DNA from 3 places in the Pseudomonas sp. CFBP 8772 genome. Region 3 is predicted to be linked to each of the others. Evidence: riboswitches for the same ligand, from Rfam matches in the RefSeq annotation. Region 3 holds a riboswitch; each other region holds the start of a gene.
The links. Region 3 has a riboswitch for cobalamin ahead of cobO (cob(I)yrinic acid a,c-diamide adenosyltransferase). Riboswitches for the same ligand answer to the same signal wherever they lie in the genome.
Positions count from the first base shown of each region.

Region 1: linked by a shared signal. The riboswitch ahead of IFT99_RS24290 (CbtB domain-containing protein) and the one ahead of cobO (cob(I)yrinic acid a,c-diamide adenosyltransferase) in region 3 are both predicted to bind cobalamin.
Region 2: linked by a shared signal. The riboswitch ahead of IFT99_RS09760 (ABC transporter substrate-binding protein) and the one ahead of cobO (cob(I)yrinic acid a,c-diamide adenosyltransferase) in region 3 are both predicted to bind cobalamin.

Region 1 is NZ_JACYUI010000017.1:29,690-33,932, reverse strand. It holds gene IFT99_RS24300 (cobalamin biosynthesis protein) at 296-730, opposite strand; gene IFT99_RS24295 (CbtA family protein) at 733-1,452, opposite strand; gene IFT99_RS24290 (CbtB domain-containing protein) at 1,464-1,673, opposite strand; cobalamin riboswitch at 1,771-2,003, opposite strand; cobalamin riboswitch at 2,129-2,353, shown strand; gene cobW (cobalamin biosynthesis protein CobW) at 2,481-3,554, shown strand; gene cobN (cobaltochelatase subunit CobN) at 3,557-4,243, shown strand, end outside.
Region 2 is NZ_JACYUI010000003.1:659,789-664,031, forward strand. It holds gene IFT99_RS09750 (aldo/keto reductase) at 1-836, shown strand, start outside; gene IFT99_RS09755 (aspartate/glutamate racemase family protein) at 897-1,619, shown strand; cobalamin riboswitch at 1,840-2,033, shown strand; gene IFT99_RS09760 (ABC transporter substrate-binding protein) at 2,178-3,179, shown strand; gene IFT99_RS09765 (FecCD family ABC transporter permease) at 3,191-4,222, shown strand; gene IFT99_RS09770 (ABC transporter ATP-binding protein) at 4,219-4,243, shown strand, end outside.
Region 3 is NZ_JACYUI010000008.1:148,774-153,016, forward strand. It holds gene bluB (5,6-dimethylbenzimidazole synthase) at 1-140, opposite strand, end outside; gene IFT99_RS17400 (cobyrinate a,c-diamide synthase) at 151-1,452, opposite strand; gene cobO (cob(I)yrinic acid a,c-diamide adenosyltransferase) at 1,449-2,060, opposite strand; cobalamin riboswitch at 2,168-2,393, opposite strand; gene IFT99_RS17410 (C40 family peptidase) at 2,521-3,057, opposite strand; gene IFT99_RS17415 (C40 family peptidase) at 3,145-3,846, opposite strand; gene IFT99_RS17420 (NAD-dependent protein deacylase) at 3,913-4,243, opposite strand, start outside.

The DNA.
Region 1 (4,243 bases), on a different contig from region 3:
ACACCCTCATATTTGCAGTGTGACGCTTGACGCTTTCCCGGCTGAAGCCGGTCCTACGAGGGTACGCGGTGTGTCCGTGGGACCGGCTTTAGCCGGGAAGGGGCCTGCATGTACACCCTCATATTTGCAGTGTGACGCTTGACGCTTTCCCGGCTGAAGCCGGTCCTACGAGGGTACGCGGTGTGTCCGTGGGACCGGCTTCAGCCGGAAAGGGGCCTGCATGTACACCCTCATATTTGCAGTGTGACGCTTGACGCTTTCTCGGCTGAAGCCGGTCCTACAATTTGAGCCGGTCCTAAGAGGTTGCGCTCGCCCTGCCGGTTGCGGTTGCCAATGCAAATGTCGCGTGGGGGCTTTTTCGGCGGGGGATGACCAATGTCGCTGGCGAGCCGGTCAACCGCGTCACCATGGCCAACGCGGCGCTTTCCGCCACGCCGTAGCAGCCCGTGCGTTCAAAAGCGATCTCGGATCGATGGCTGAGCTGATCCTCGTAAGCCGCCAGGTCACCTGCGCTGAAGAACCCGACCGTCAGGCCCAGCCCATGACCCAGTTCCAGCAACCCCGCTTCATCGGCTTTGCCATCAATCGACGCCAGGGCAGCAATGTCCGCCGGGGCCAGCTGACACTCCCGCAAACCATCCTCTATCAGTTGCCGAAGCTCCAGCGCCGAGCATCCGCGCTGGCAGCCCAGGCCGACCACCCACAGCGGTCGGTCGCACGAGTCATTCACGGTCAAAGCGCGGGGTTCAAACCCGTGTGCGCCGCAGGCGTTTCACTGCGACGAAACAGCCAGGCGCTGATCCAGCCCAGGGCGATCCAGAACGCGGCATTGGTCAGCAGCGACGCAATCTTGAACTGCGCTTCAAGGGCTTCCGGCGCCAGTGCCGAATGGACCGCCGGTTGCGGCGCGCCGACCATGTGCGGCACCACCAGAATCACCGCGCCCATGACCTTCAGCAGCCAGTGTCTGGCAAATACCATCAGCGCCAGGCCCGCAGCCGTGGACGCAGCGGTGCCGACCCACCAGATCTGTCGTTGGGTCAGGTCCGCCGCGACGGTGCCGGGCAGCTCGGGCGGCAGACCGAGGGTCGGCGCCAGCACAAACACCGCATAACCGGCCAATCCCCACAGCACCCCTTCGCGCGTACTTGCCGGCGTGCGCAGGGTGTACAGCGCCGCCAGCATCAAGGCGAAACCGACCGCGACCACCAGATTGCCGCCGGTGGTGGACAGCACGCGCTGCCAGCCATCTTCCGGCTCCCAGGCTTCTTCGTTATGGACATGAGCCGCCATGGCGTCGTCGGCGTGCTCATGCATCTCGACGGCGGGCGCCTTCTCGTAGGTCTCCGCCTGCAGAATAAGCGGCGCCACCGAGAAGCTCTGCAGCAACGTCAACAACAGGGCGGCCAGCAGTCCGGTGAACCCGGCCGTTTGCGCGATTCGCTTGAACATGGCGGCGGGTCTCAATGGCAAGGGAAGGCGGAGCTGTGACGGGTGTCGTGTGCCGCGTTATGCACCGCATCGATGTGGGAGAAGCCGGCGAAGTACACCAGAAACACACCGAGAAACATCGCGCTGACGGCGGCGACAAGGCGCTGGCTTTGCGTGCTCGCAACGGCCGTCGTGGTGTGTGTGGTGGTGCCGGACGTCTGGCGGGGTGTGCTGGTGGACATGGCGCTTCCCTCTGATGTGGATTCAGCGGACGGAAAGGCGCGAAGACACCGCAGGCCAATTCCGGCAGTGCTCAACAGCGCCCGCCCACCGCGGGTTGTTATGTAACGTTGTCGGGCCGGTCTCCGGGCTCACGAGGGGCACATGTAACAGCCTTCACAGCCGTCGCGCCTTCAAGAATCGCCTTCCCATATCGCTGTGGACACAGTGGATCTGACTCTTCACTCGCTTACCGTTGCGGGGGCAGCACCGGACTGATGCACACCCGAAGGTCTGCACGCACCGGTTTCCCGTTTCACCCTGTGAAGGGCACCCGTAACAAGGTGTGTAGGAGACCACGGGCTGTTTGGCGCGTCAATCGACCCGTCAGTCGGCAAGTCAATCGATGCAGTGATCGGTGCGTCAATTGGCGCGGCAATCATTGCAACGGCGCGATTGACCGGCCTGCGGTCACTGCGTAGCCTTGCGCACTTGAGGTTCGCTGGCCGCTTTTATGAAAGCCACCGGCGCTAAGAAGGGAATGCGGTTTCACGCCGCAGCTGCCCCCGCAACTGTAAACGGACCGCTTCATTGCACAGCCACTGCGCGAGCGGGAAGGCGCAATGAATGCCAGTCGCCTGACGATGCCTGTCAGCGACCGGCCGCCGTGAGCCAGGAGACCTGCCTCGAATCGGACCGCCTGCGAGCGGCCGAGGAATTCCACTACAACCGGGCGGGGTGATCCGGTGGCGAATCGAACCGCGCGCCTGTTTCTGCCGGCCTGCGCTGTTTTCGTCCTCGTTGCCCCGCCGCATGCCTGAGGGCAACCGATGAAAACACTGGCCAAACTCCCCGTCACCATCGTCACCGGCTTTCTCGGCTCGGGCAAAACCACCTTGCTGCGGCACATGCTCGACAACGCCGAAGGCCGACGCATTGCCGTCATCGTCAATGAGTTCGGCGAGCTGGGCATCGACGGCGACATCCTCAAGCAATGCACCATCGGCTGCTCGGAAGAAGAAGCCGTCGGTCGCGTGTACGAACTGGCCAACGGCTGCCTGTGCTGCACCGTTCAAGAAGAGTTCTTCCCGGTGATGCAGGAACTGGTCGCCCGTCGCGGCGACCTCGATCACATCCTCATCGAAACCTCGGGCCTGGCCCTGCCGAAGCCGCTGGTGCAAGCCTTCCAGTGGCCGGAAATCCGCAACGCCTGCACCGTCGACGCCGTGATCACCGTGGTCGACAGCCCAGCCGTGGTCGCCGGCACCTTTGCTGCGTTCCCGGATCAGGTCGACGCCCAGCGCAAACTCGACCCGAACCTGGACCACGAATCGCCGTTGCATGAGCTGTTCGCCGACCAACTGGCAAGCGCCGACCTCGTCGTGCTGAACAAGGCCGACATGCTCGACGCGGACGCACTGGCCGCCGTCCGCGCTGAAGTCGCCGAAGAACTGCCGCCAGCGGTGAAGATCGTCGAAGCGAACCGGGGCCAGCTGCCGATCAGTGTGCTGCTGGGCCTGGGCGCTGAGTCCGAGCTGCACATCGATGGCCGCAAGACCCACCACGATCACCACGAAGGCGACGATCCGGATGATCACGACCACGACGCCTTCGACTCGATCTCCATCACGCTGCCCCAGGCCGATGAATCGCTGTTGCTCGACGCGCTGACCCAGGCCGTCGTCCAGCACGGCATCTTGCGGGTCAAAGGCTTCGCCGCCATTCCCGGCAAACCCATGCGCCTGCTGGTGCAAGGCGTCGGCACCCGGTTCGACAAGCATTTCGACCGCGCCTGGAAGTCAGACGAAACCCGCGAAACCCACTTGGTGCTGATCGGCCAGGAACTGGACGCGGGCGTTCTTGAAGCGCAATTGCGCGCTGCCGTTTCCGCGATCAAAGGCTAACCATGCACCTGCTGCGTACACAGCCCGGCGGCTTCGTTCCCGACGACAGCATCGCTGACCTGGGCCAGACGCCCGCCGAGCTGGTGATCCTGTGCAGCGCCGACTCAAACCTGGCGTTGCTGGCTGAAGTCGCGCAGCAACTGCCGGACGATTACCCGAGCCTGCGCCTGGCCAATCCGATGCAGGTGCAGAACCATGCCTCGGTGGATTTGTACGTCGACGAAGTGCTTCGCCACGCCAAAGTCATCCTGATTTCCCTGCACGGCGGCATCGGCTATTGGCGTTACGGCGTCGAGCGGCTGGTGGAACTGGCGGCCAAAGGCGTCAAGCTGATTCTGGTGCCCGGCTGTGATCGGCCGGACCCCGAGCTGAGCGGCCTGAGCACCGAATCCGCCGAAGACCGCGAGCGGCTCTGGCACTACCTGCGCCAGGGCGGCAAGCACAACGCTCTATCGCTGTTCAGCTTCATCGCCACGCGCTGGCTGGGCGGTGACTATCCCTGGGCCGAGCCGCAAACCCTGCCGCGCACCGTGATTTATCACCCGCAGAACCCCAACGCCGACCTGGCCCGCTGGCAGGCCGACTGGCGCGCGGATCAGCCGGTGGCTGCGGTGCTGTTCTATCGCTCCCACCTGCAAGCGGCGAACACCGGTTTCATTGATGTGTTCTGCGAGCGCTTGTCGGCCCAG
Region 2 (4,243 bases), on a different contig from region 3:
GCCTGTCCGAGCAGCGGGTGGGCAAGGCACTGGCGGGCATCCCCCGCGACCAGTACACCTTGAGCACCAAAGTCGGCCGGCTGATTTCCGATGAGATCGACACCGAAACGCGCAGTGGTCCTTTCGCCGAAGGCCTGAAAAACAAGATTGTCACCGACTACTCCGCCGACGCCACGTTGCGTTCCATTGAAGCGAGCCTGAAACGGCTGAACACCGACCGACTGGATATCGTGTTTGTCCACGACGTCGCCCAGGACGCCCATGGCGATGCCTGGATCGAGCATTTCAACATCGGCCGCACCGGCGCTTTCCGCGCCCTCACCCGCCTGCGCGAAGAAGGCGTGATCAAGGCCTGGGGCCTGGGCGTTAACCGCGTCGAGCCGTGCGAACTGACCCTGGACCTGGAAGAAGCCCAGCCCGACGGCTTCCTGCTCGCTGGCCGTTATTCCCTGCTCGACCATGACCAGCCGCTGCAACGGCTGTTCGACAAGGCCCGTCAGCACAACGCCGAGTTCGTCGTCGGCGGGCCTTACAGCTCCGGCGTGCTGGTGGGCGGCAAGCATTTCGAGTACCAGGAAGCGTCCCAGGCGATGCTCGACAAGGTCGCGCACATTCAGGAAATCGCTCGGCAGTATCAGGTCGACATCAAGTCCGCAGCGCTGCAGTTCGTTCTCGCCAACCCCCTGGTGGCGGCGGTGATTCCGGGCGCGAGCCGGCCGTCGCGGATCATCGAAGACGTTACTGCGCTCAACGCACAGGTGCCGGATGGTTTCTGGCAAGCCATGCGCGATCAGGGCTTCATTGCCCTGCAGGCGCCGGTCCCCGGCAAAGACTGATATCGTGGCCAATGACGCCGGGCCAGACGCCCGGCTTTGTTCCCTGCGCGAGATCTGTCCATGCGAATTCTGATCGTCAACGTCAACACCACCGCATCCATGACCGAGACCATCGCCGAGCAGGCCCGCAGCGTGGCCTCGCCCGGCACCGAGATCATTGGTCTGACCCCGCGCTTCGGCGCCGAGTCGGTGGAAGGCAATTTTGAAAGTTACCTGGCGGCCATCGCGGTGATGGACCGGGTCATGTCCTACGAAGGGCCTTATGACGCGGTGATTCAGGCCGGTTACGGCGAGCATGGCCGCGAAGGCTTGCAGGAGCTGCTCGACGTGCCGGTGGTGGACATCACCGAAGCGGCGGCCAGCCTGGCGATGCTGCTGGGGCATAAATACGCGGTGGTCACCACGCTGGACCGCACCGTGCCGCTGATCGAAGACCGCCTGAAGCTGGCCGGGGTGTACGAGCGCTGCGCCTCGGTGCGGGCCAGCGGCATGAGCGTGCTGGAGCTGGAGGAATCGCCGGAGCGTGCGGTCAAGGCCATCGTCGAGCAGGCCATCGAAGCGGTGAACCGGGACAAGGCCGAGGTGATCTGCCTGGGCTGTGGCGGCATGGCCGGGCTGGATCAACTCATCCGCGAACGCGCTGGCGTGCCCGTGGTGGATGGCGTGACCGCGGCGGTGGCACTGGCGGAATCGCTGGTGCGCCTGGGACTGAAGACCTCCAAAGTGCGGACCTACGCCACGCCACGGCCGAAGAAGATCGTCGGTTGGCCGTTTAAGCTCTAAGCCGGTGGTGTTGAGCTCACGCCGATGGCGCTGCAAACACATACCTTGTGGGAGCGAGCTTGCTCGCGAAGACGGCATTCCAGCCGCTGAAGATCAAGTGAATGTACCGCCTCTTCGTGAGCAAGCTCACTCCCACAGGTGTTGCGTCCGTCCAGTTACTGCGAGGTGCCAATACATCTCCGGCGCACCACCGCTGCATTCGCCTCCACCCGCCGAATCGTTTAGTATCCCCGCCGCCGGTTTCCACTCGGAATTAATAGGGAATCCCGGGCGCGTCATCGCGCTTAAACGGAACTGTCCCCGCAACTGTAGGCGCCGAGCCCTGCTTCCTGTTTGCCACTGGGTCACCCCGGGAAGGCCGAAGCATGGCAATGAAGCGCCAGTCAGGAGACCTGCCGGCCAGCATATTCATTCACCGGCGGGGTGTCCGGGGAAGGACTCCCGTTCGTGCGTCGTTTCGCGCACGCTGTGCGCGCCCCCACTTTCAGGGCGCCTGCCGGGATGGACTTTCCAGCGCCTGCTTCGCCAAGCAATCAGGCTTTCTGGAGATCGCTGTTCATGCCGCTGCGCCGCCTCGCCGCCCTGTTCGTCACGCTGACCTTGCCCACCGCCGCGCTCGCGGCGTCGACGGCCTACCCCTTGACCGTGGACAACTGTGGCCAAGCGCTGACGTTCAACCACGCGCCGCAGAAAACCGTGACCATCGGCCAGGCCGCCACCGAAATGCTCTATGCCCTTGGCCTGGGCCCGAAGGTCGTGGGCACGTCACTGTGGTTCAACCCCGTCCTGCCCCAGTACCAAGCCCTCAACGACGGCATCGAGCGCCTGGCCGACAATGCGCCGAGCTTCGAATCGGTGATCGGCAAACGCCCGGATTTCGTCCCGGTGCAGTTTGAGTGGATGGTCGGCCCACAGGGCGCGGTCGGCACCCGCGAGCAGTTTCGCGACTTGGGCATCCCCACCTATATCCTGCCGTCCGACTGCGAGGGCAAGAACAACCGGGTCGGCGCCGACGGCACGCGCCTCGAAGCCTTCCGCATCGAAACGCTGTACAAAAGCCTCGGTCAGCTGGCGCAGATCTTCGATGTGCAAGACCGTGGCGAGCCCCTGATCGCGGATTATCAGGGGCGGCTGGCCAAAGCTGTGGCGCAGGCAAAAGCCCATGCCAACCCACCCGTCTCGGCGGTGTTCTGGTTTTCCAGCCCTGACATCAACGTCGATCCGTACGTGGCCGGGCGCAAGGGCATTCCCAACTTCATGCTCGACACCCTCGGCATGCGCAACGTCATCGACTCCGATGAGGAATGGCCGACCGTGGGCTGGGAAACCATCGCAAAGGCCAACCCGACCGTGCTGGTCATCGCGCGCATGGACCGCCGCCGCTTCCCGGCTGACGATCACGAGAAGAAGCTGGCCTTCCTCCGCTCTGATCCGGTCACCCGCAATATGGATGCAGTGAAAAACAATCGCATCGTGATCATGGACGCCAGCGCCATGGAGTCCAGCGTGCGGCTGTTTGACGGTATCGAACAGCTGGCCGGGGCCACTCTCGCGCCATGACGTCTGTCGGCATGCTCCGGTCGAGCGTCGTCCGCATCTTCGGGCATGGCGCTTGGGCCATCGCATTACTGGCGTTGGCGGTGCTCGCGGGCGTGGCGATTGGCGAGACGTCGATCAGCCTGCCGGTGATCGTTCAGGTAATGGCGAACAAGCTGTGGGCCGCGGGTTTTCCTCTGGACCCGATCGATGAGGGCATTGTCTGGAATTACCGGCTGACCCGGGCCATCGTTGCCGCCACCTGCGGCGCAGGGCTGGCGGTGTCGGGCGTGGTTTTGCAATCGCTGCTGCGCAACCCCCTGGCCGACCCCTACTTGCTGGGCATTTCTGCCGGTGCTTCAACCGGCGCGGTCTTGGTGGCGATCATCGGCATCGGTGCCGGGACGATCTCCCTGTCCACCGGCGCCTTTGCCGGGGCGATTGCCGCCTTTGCGCTGGTCGCCCTGCTCGCCCGCTCCTCTCGGGGGCAGACCGCTGCGGGCCAGATCATCCTGGCGGGCATTGCCGGGTCCCAGCTGTTCAACGCCCTGACGTCCTTCCTGATCACCAAGTCGGCCAATGCCGAGCAGGCCCGCGGGATCATGTTCTGGCTGCTGGGCAATCTCAGCGGCGTGCGCTGGTCGTCGGTGGCGCTGTCGGTGCCGGTCGTGGTCCTCGGCTTGCTGGTGTGCCTGTGGCATCGGCGCGCGCTGGATGCGTTCACGTTTGGCAGCGATTCGGCCGCGTCCCTGGGCATTCCGGTGCGCCGGGTGCAGGCGGTGCTGATCCTCACCGCCGCACTGATGACGGCGGTGATGGTGTCGATTGTCGGCTCCATCGGCTTCGTCGGTCTGGTGATTCCCCATGCGGTGCGCCTGGTGGCGGGCGTGCGCCATGCCCGGTTGCTGCCCTTGAGCGCCCTGATCGGCGCGCTGTTCATGATTGCCGCCGATGTGCTGTCGCGCACGTTGATCAAGGGTCAGGTGTTGCCGATCGGGGTCATCACGGCGCTGGTGGGCGCGCCGGTGTTTGCCATGATTCTGGTCCGCGGGAATCGTCCTCGATGAACGCGCGTCAGGAGGTGTCCG
Region 3 (4,243 bases):
GCGTGGTGTGCGGCTTCGAGCAGACGGGCCAGCAACTCCGGCGCGACCGTGCCACCGCAGAAGTGGCGCATGTCGCGCCGTTCGGCAATGGCGCGGTAAACGGCAGCGCGTTCGGGGTCGGTGAAGGTGTGGTCAGTCATAGGAGCGGGCTCATGGCAAAAACAGCGCCGCCATCGCCTGGGGATTCGAGGGGAAGTAGAAGTGCACGTACGACGCAGTCATGCGCCCTTCCCGGTACACCGCTTCGGCACCGCGCCCGCCATTGGGGCTGAGGCCGCGGGCGATCGGCGTCAGCTCGGTGCTGGTCAGGGAGTGGTGATAGGTGTGGCCACGCAGCGTGCCTTCCGGCAGCTCGACCGATTGCAGGGCCAGGGCTGCCAGACGCTTCTGCATCACGGCTTCACCCTTGAGCAAGCCCACCCCTTCGGCGCGCTGGCCGTCGACATCGGTCAAGGCATCGAGCAGGTACAACATGCCGCCGCATTCGGCGAGCAGGGGTTTGCCGGCGGCGTGGTGCGCACGAATCGCGGCGAGCATGCTGTGGTTTTCGGCCAGCGCCGTGTGATGCAATTCCGGGTAGCCCCCGGGTAGATACAGGCTGTCGGCGTCGGGTAATTCCCGGTCGCGGAGCGGCGAGAAGAACGACAGTTCGGCGCCCATCTCCCGTAGCAGGTCAAGGCTGGCACCATAGAAAAACGCGAACGCCTCGTCGTGGGCGATGGCGATTTTCACGCCGGTCAGCAACGGCTCGGCGGGAACGAAGTCGGGCGCGGTGAAGGTCACGGCCGGCGGCAACGTAGCGTCGCAGGTACTGGCCAGCGCGTTGGCAGCAGTGTCGAGGCGCATGTCGAGGTCATTCAGTTCACTGGCCTGAACCAGGCCGAGGTGCCGGCTGGGCAGCTCAATGCCGGTTTCACGGGACAGCGCGCCGTACCAGCGCAGGCCTTCGGTCAGGCTGCCTTCCAGCAACTGCGCGTGGCGCACGGTGCCGACGCGATTGGCCAGCACGCCGGCAAACGGCAGATCCGGCTGATACCGCGCCAGTCCCAGCGCCAGTGCGCCGAAGGTCTGGGCCATGGCCGTGCCGTCGATTACCCCGAGCACCGGCACGCCAAAACGCCGGGCCAGGTCCGCGCTGGACGGCGTGCCGTCGAACAAGCCCATGACGCCTTCGATGAGGATCAGGTCGGCCTCCGCGGCGGCTTCCCACAACAGGCGCCGACTTTCGTCCTCGCCGATCATCCACATGTCCAGCTGATACACCGGATGGCCGCTGGCGCGCTCGAGGATCATCGGGTCGAGAAAGTCCGGCCCGCATTTGAACACCCGCACCTTGCGGCCCTGATTGCGATGCAAGCGGGCCAGTGCGGCGGTGACGGTGGTTTTACCCTGACCGGACGCAGGGGCGGCGATCAATACTGCCGGGCAGTGCCGCGGTGGGCGCTCACTCACAGCTCGATGCCTTTCTGCGCCTTGATGCCGGACTGAAAGGCATGCTTGACCACGCCGATTTCGGACACGGTGTCGGACAGGTCGATCAATTCCTGCTTCGCCCCGCGACCGGTGACGATCACGTGCTGCATCGGCGGACGTGCCTGCAGGTCGCTCAGCACCTGCTCCAGGTCCAGATAGCCGTGCTTGAGGGCGATGTTCAGCTCATCGAGCACGACCATGCCGATGGAGGCGTCCTTGAGCATTTCACGGGTCACGGCCCAGGCGGATTCGGCGGCGGCAATGTCACGCTGGCGGTCCTGGGTTTCCCAGGTGAAGCCCTCGCCCATCACGTGGTAACGCACTTGTTCAGGGAAGCGGCGGAAGAACAGCTCTTCGCCGGTGCTGTGCCGGCCTTTAATGAACTGCACGACGCCGCACTGCATGCCGTGGCCCATGGCGCGGGCAAGCATGCCGAACGCCGAGCTGCTCTTGCCTTTGCCGTTACCGGTCAGGACCAGCAGCAACCCGCATTCATTGGGCGCGCTGGAAATGCGCTCGTCCATCACCGCCTTTTTGCGCAGCATGCGCGCCAGGTGGCGTTCGTCACGTTCGGGGGATTCGCTCATCTCAGCTCTCCGCTTGAGGGCAAGTGTGGCAAACGGAGGGCACAGGCAAAGACTGTCAGCAGGCACTGGGCAAAACCCGGCCTGCAGCAGAGCATCGCCCTCCGTGATGCTGTTCGATGGATCAGGCCGGTCTCCGGACTCACGAGTTGCCACAACCGTGGCAGGCCAGGCGCCTTCCCATGTTCAGCGAACACAGTGGCATTGTGCGTGGCTTTGACTCATCTACCGTTGCGGAGGCAGCGCCGGAATTGATCACACGAGCAATCGCACCGGCTTCCCTGTTTCACCCTGCGGACCTGACGGGTCCCGGGCACCTGAAACATGGCGCGAAGGTTAGAGGGTTGACTCGGGAGCGTCAATCGAACCGTAGGCAGACCGCCTCCGGCTAAACGGGATTTCACCCTGAAAGGCATACGTGCTCACCCAGCAACAGCGGATGAGCACAGTGCTCAGGAAGTCGCTATTGCCTGGCCAGGTTCGATGGCTGGATGACGCGCTTGGCATTCAGCCAGGCCTTTTGCCAATACGGCTTGTCGAGACTGTCGAGTTTGACCGTGCCGCCAGTGGCTGGCGCGTGGACGAACCGCCCTTCCCCGACGTAGATGCCGGCGTGACTGACGTGGGAGCCGCCGCTGGTGGCGAAGAACACCAGATCACCGGTCTGCAACTGGCTGCGATCGATGTCAGGCCCGCGCAGGGTGATCATTTCCCGCGTCGACCGAGGCAGGGTGATGCCCGCGGCGTCGTGGTAGACGTAGCCGATCAGGCCACTGCAATCGAAACCCGAATCAGGCGTGTTGCCGCCCCAGCGATAGGGCGTGCCGACAAGGCCGATCGCGCGCAACAGGACGTCGTCGGCAAGCGGTGAAGAAAACTGGGGAGGAGCGGACACCACAGGCCGGTAGACGACCTTGCGTGGAGCGGGCGGTGGCGTGCTGGAACATGCGGCCAGCAGCACAGCCAGGGAGGCGACGATCAGGCGAACCGTTAACGACATAAACACGACAACCTGTGCGGGGTGCAGCTTACTTTGCCGAGAGCCGGGATTGCGCGCAAGAGGGTCAGGCCCTTTTCGCGCCCGGAATTAACGGTGCTGGCGCTTGATTGTAGTCGAGGTCATCGCGGTGGTAGTTGCAGGTACCGTTGACGATGCCGTTACAGGTGCCATTGCCAGCGCGCGTTTGGCTTCGATGAACGTCTTGGCCCAGTAGGCATCGTCGAGGCTGTCGACACGGACTCCGCCACTGCGACGGCTGCTGGAGTGGATGAACTGATCATCGCCCAAGTAGATGCCCGCATGGCTGACACGGCCGCGGCCGGCGGTGCTGAAGAACAGCAGATCGCCCGGCTTGAGGTCATTGCGCTTGATGAGGGGGGCATCGATATTGATCATTTCGCGGGAAGAACGCGGCAGGCTCATGCCCGCCTCTTCACGGAACAGATAACCGATGAAACCGCTGCAATCGAAACCGGAGGTGGTCGACGTACCGCCGAAGCGATAGCGAGTGCCTATCAAGGATTTGCCGCGTTCGAGGATGCTGTCAGCCAGAACCGGCAGGCGGTAAGGCTTGTTATCGGCAAATTGAGCGAGTTCATCTTCGGTCGCGACTTCGTCATCCAGTACGGAGGATGCGTAATCAGCACGCTTGCTGGCGGATTGAGCGGTGGCAGAGTCCCGGAATTGGGGGCTTTGCGACTGTTGTTGCGACGTCGGCATCTGGGCCGCGCAGCCGAACAACAGCGTGACGAGTGCGAGAGGCACGAGGGGTGCGAAGCGGTTTAGCATGTGCACGACCGTGGCTGAAGTGTAAAGAAGCCGAGACTATGCCTTCAATCGTACCCATTTGCAAATTCAATCGAAACAAATGTGACTTACGATGTCGTCTATCACTTCTAAGGCTCTACACCTCAGAAACGCATCCATGTGCGCGGAATGATCGGTCGGCGAAGGGTTTATCTCGGCAGTAAAGCCGCCCGTCACCCGAGCGCGCAGCATGGGCTCATGAATGTACGGGAAGCTGGCGGTGGTTCCGATGCTGAGCACAGCGTCAAAACCTTTTGCCATCTCCTCCTGAAGCACATTCAATGCCAAATCCGGCAACATTTCCTGAAACAACACCACCGACGGCCTCAAAACGCCACTACAGCGGGGGCACAGCGGTGGCAGTGGTCGACTGAGGTGC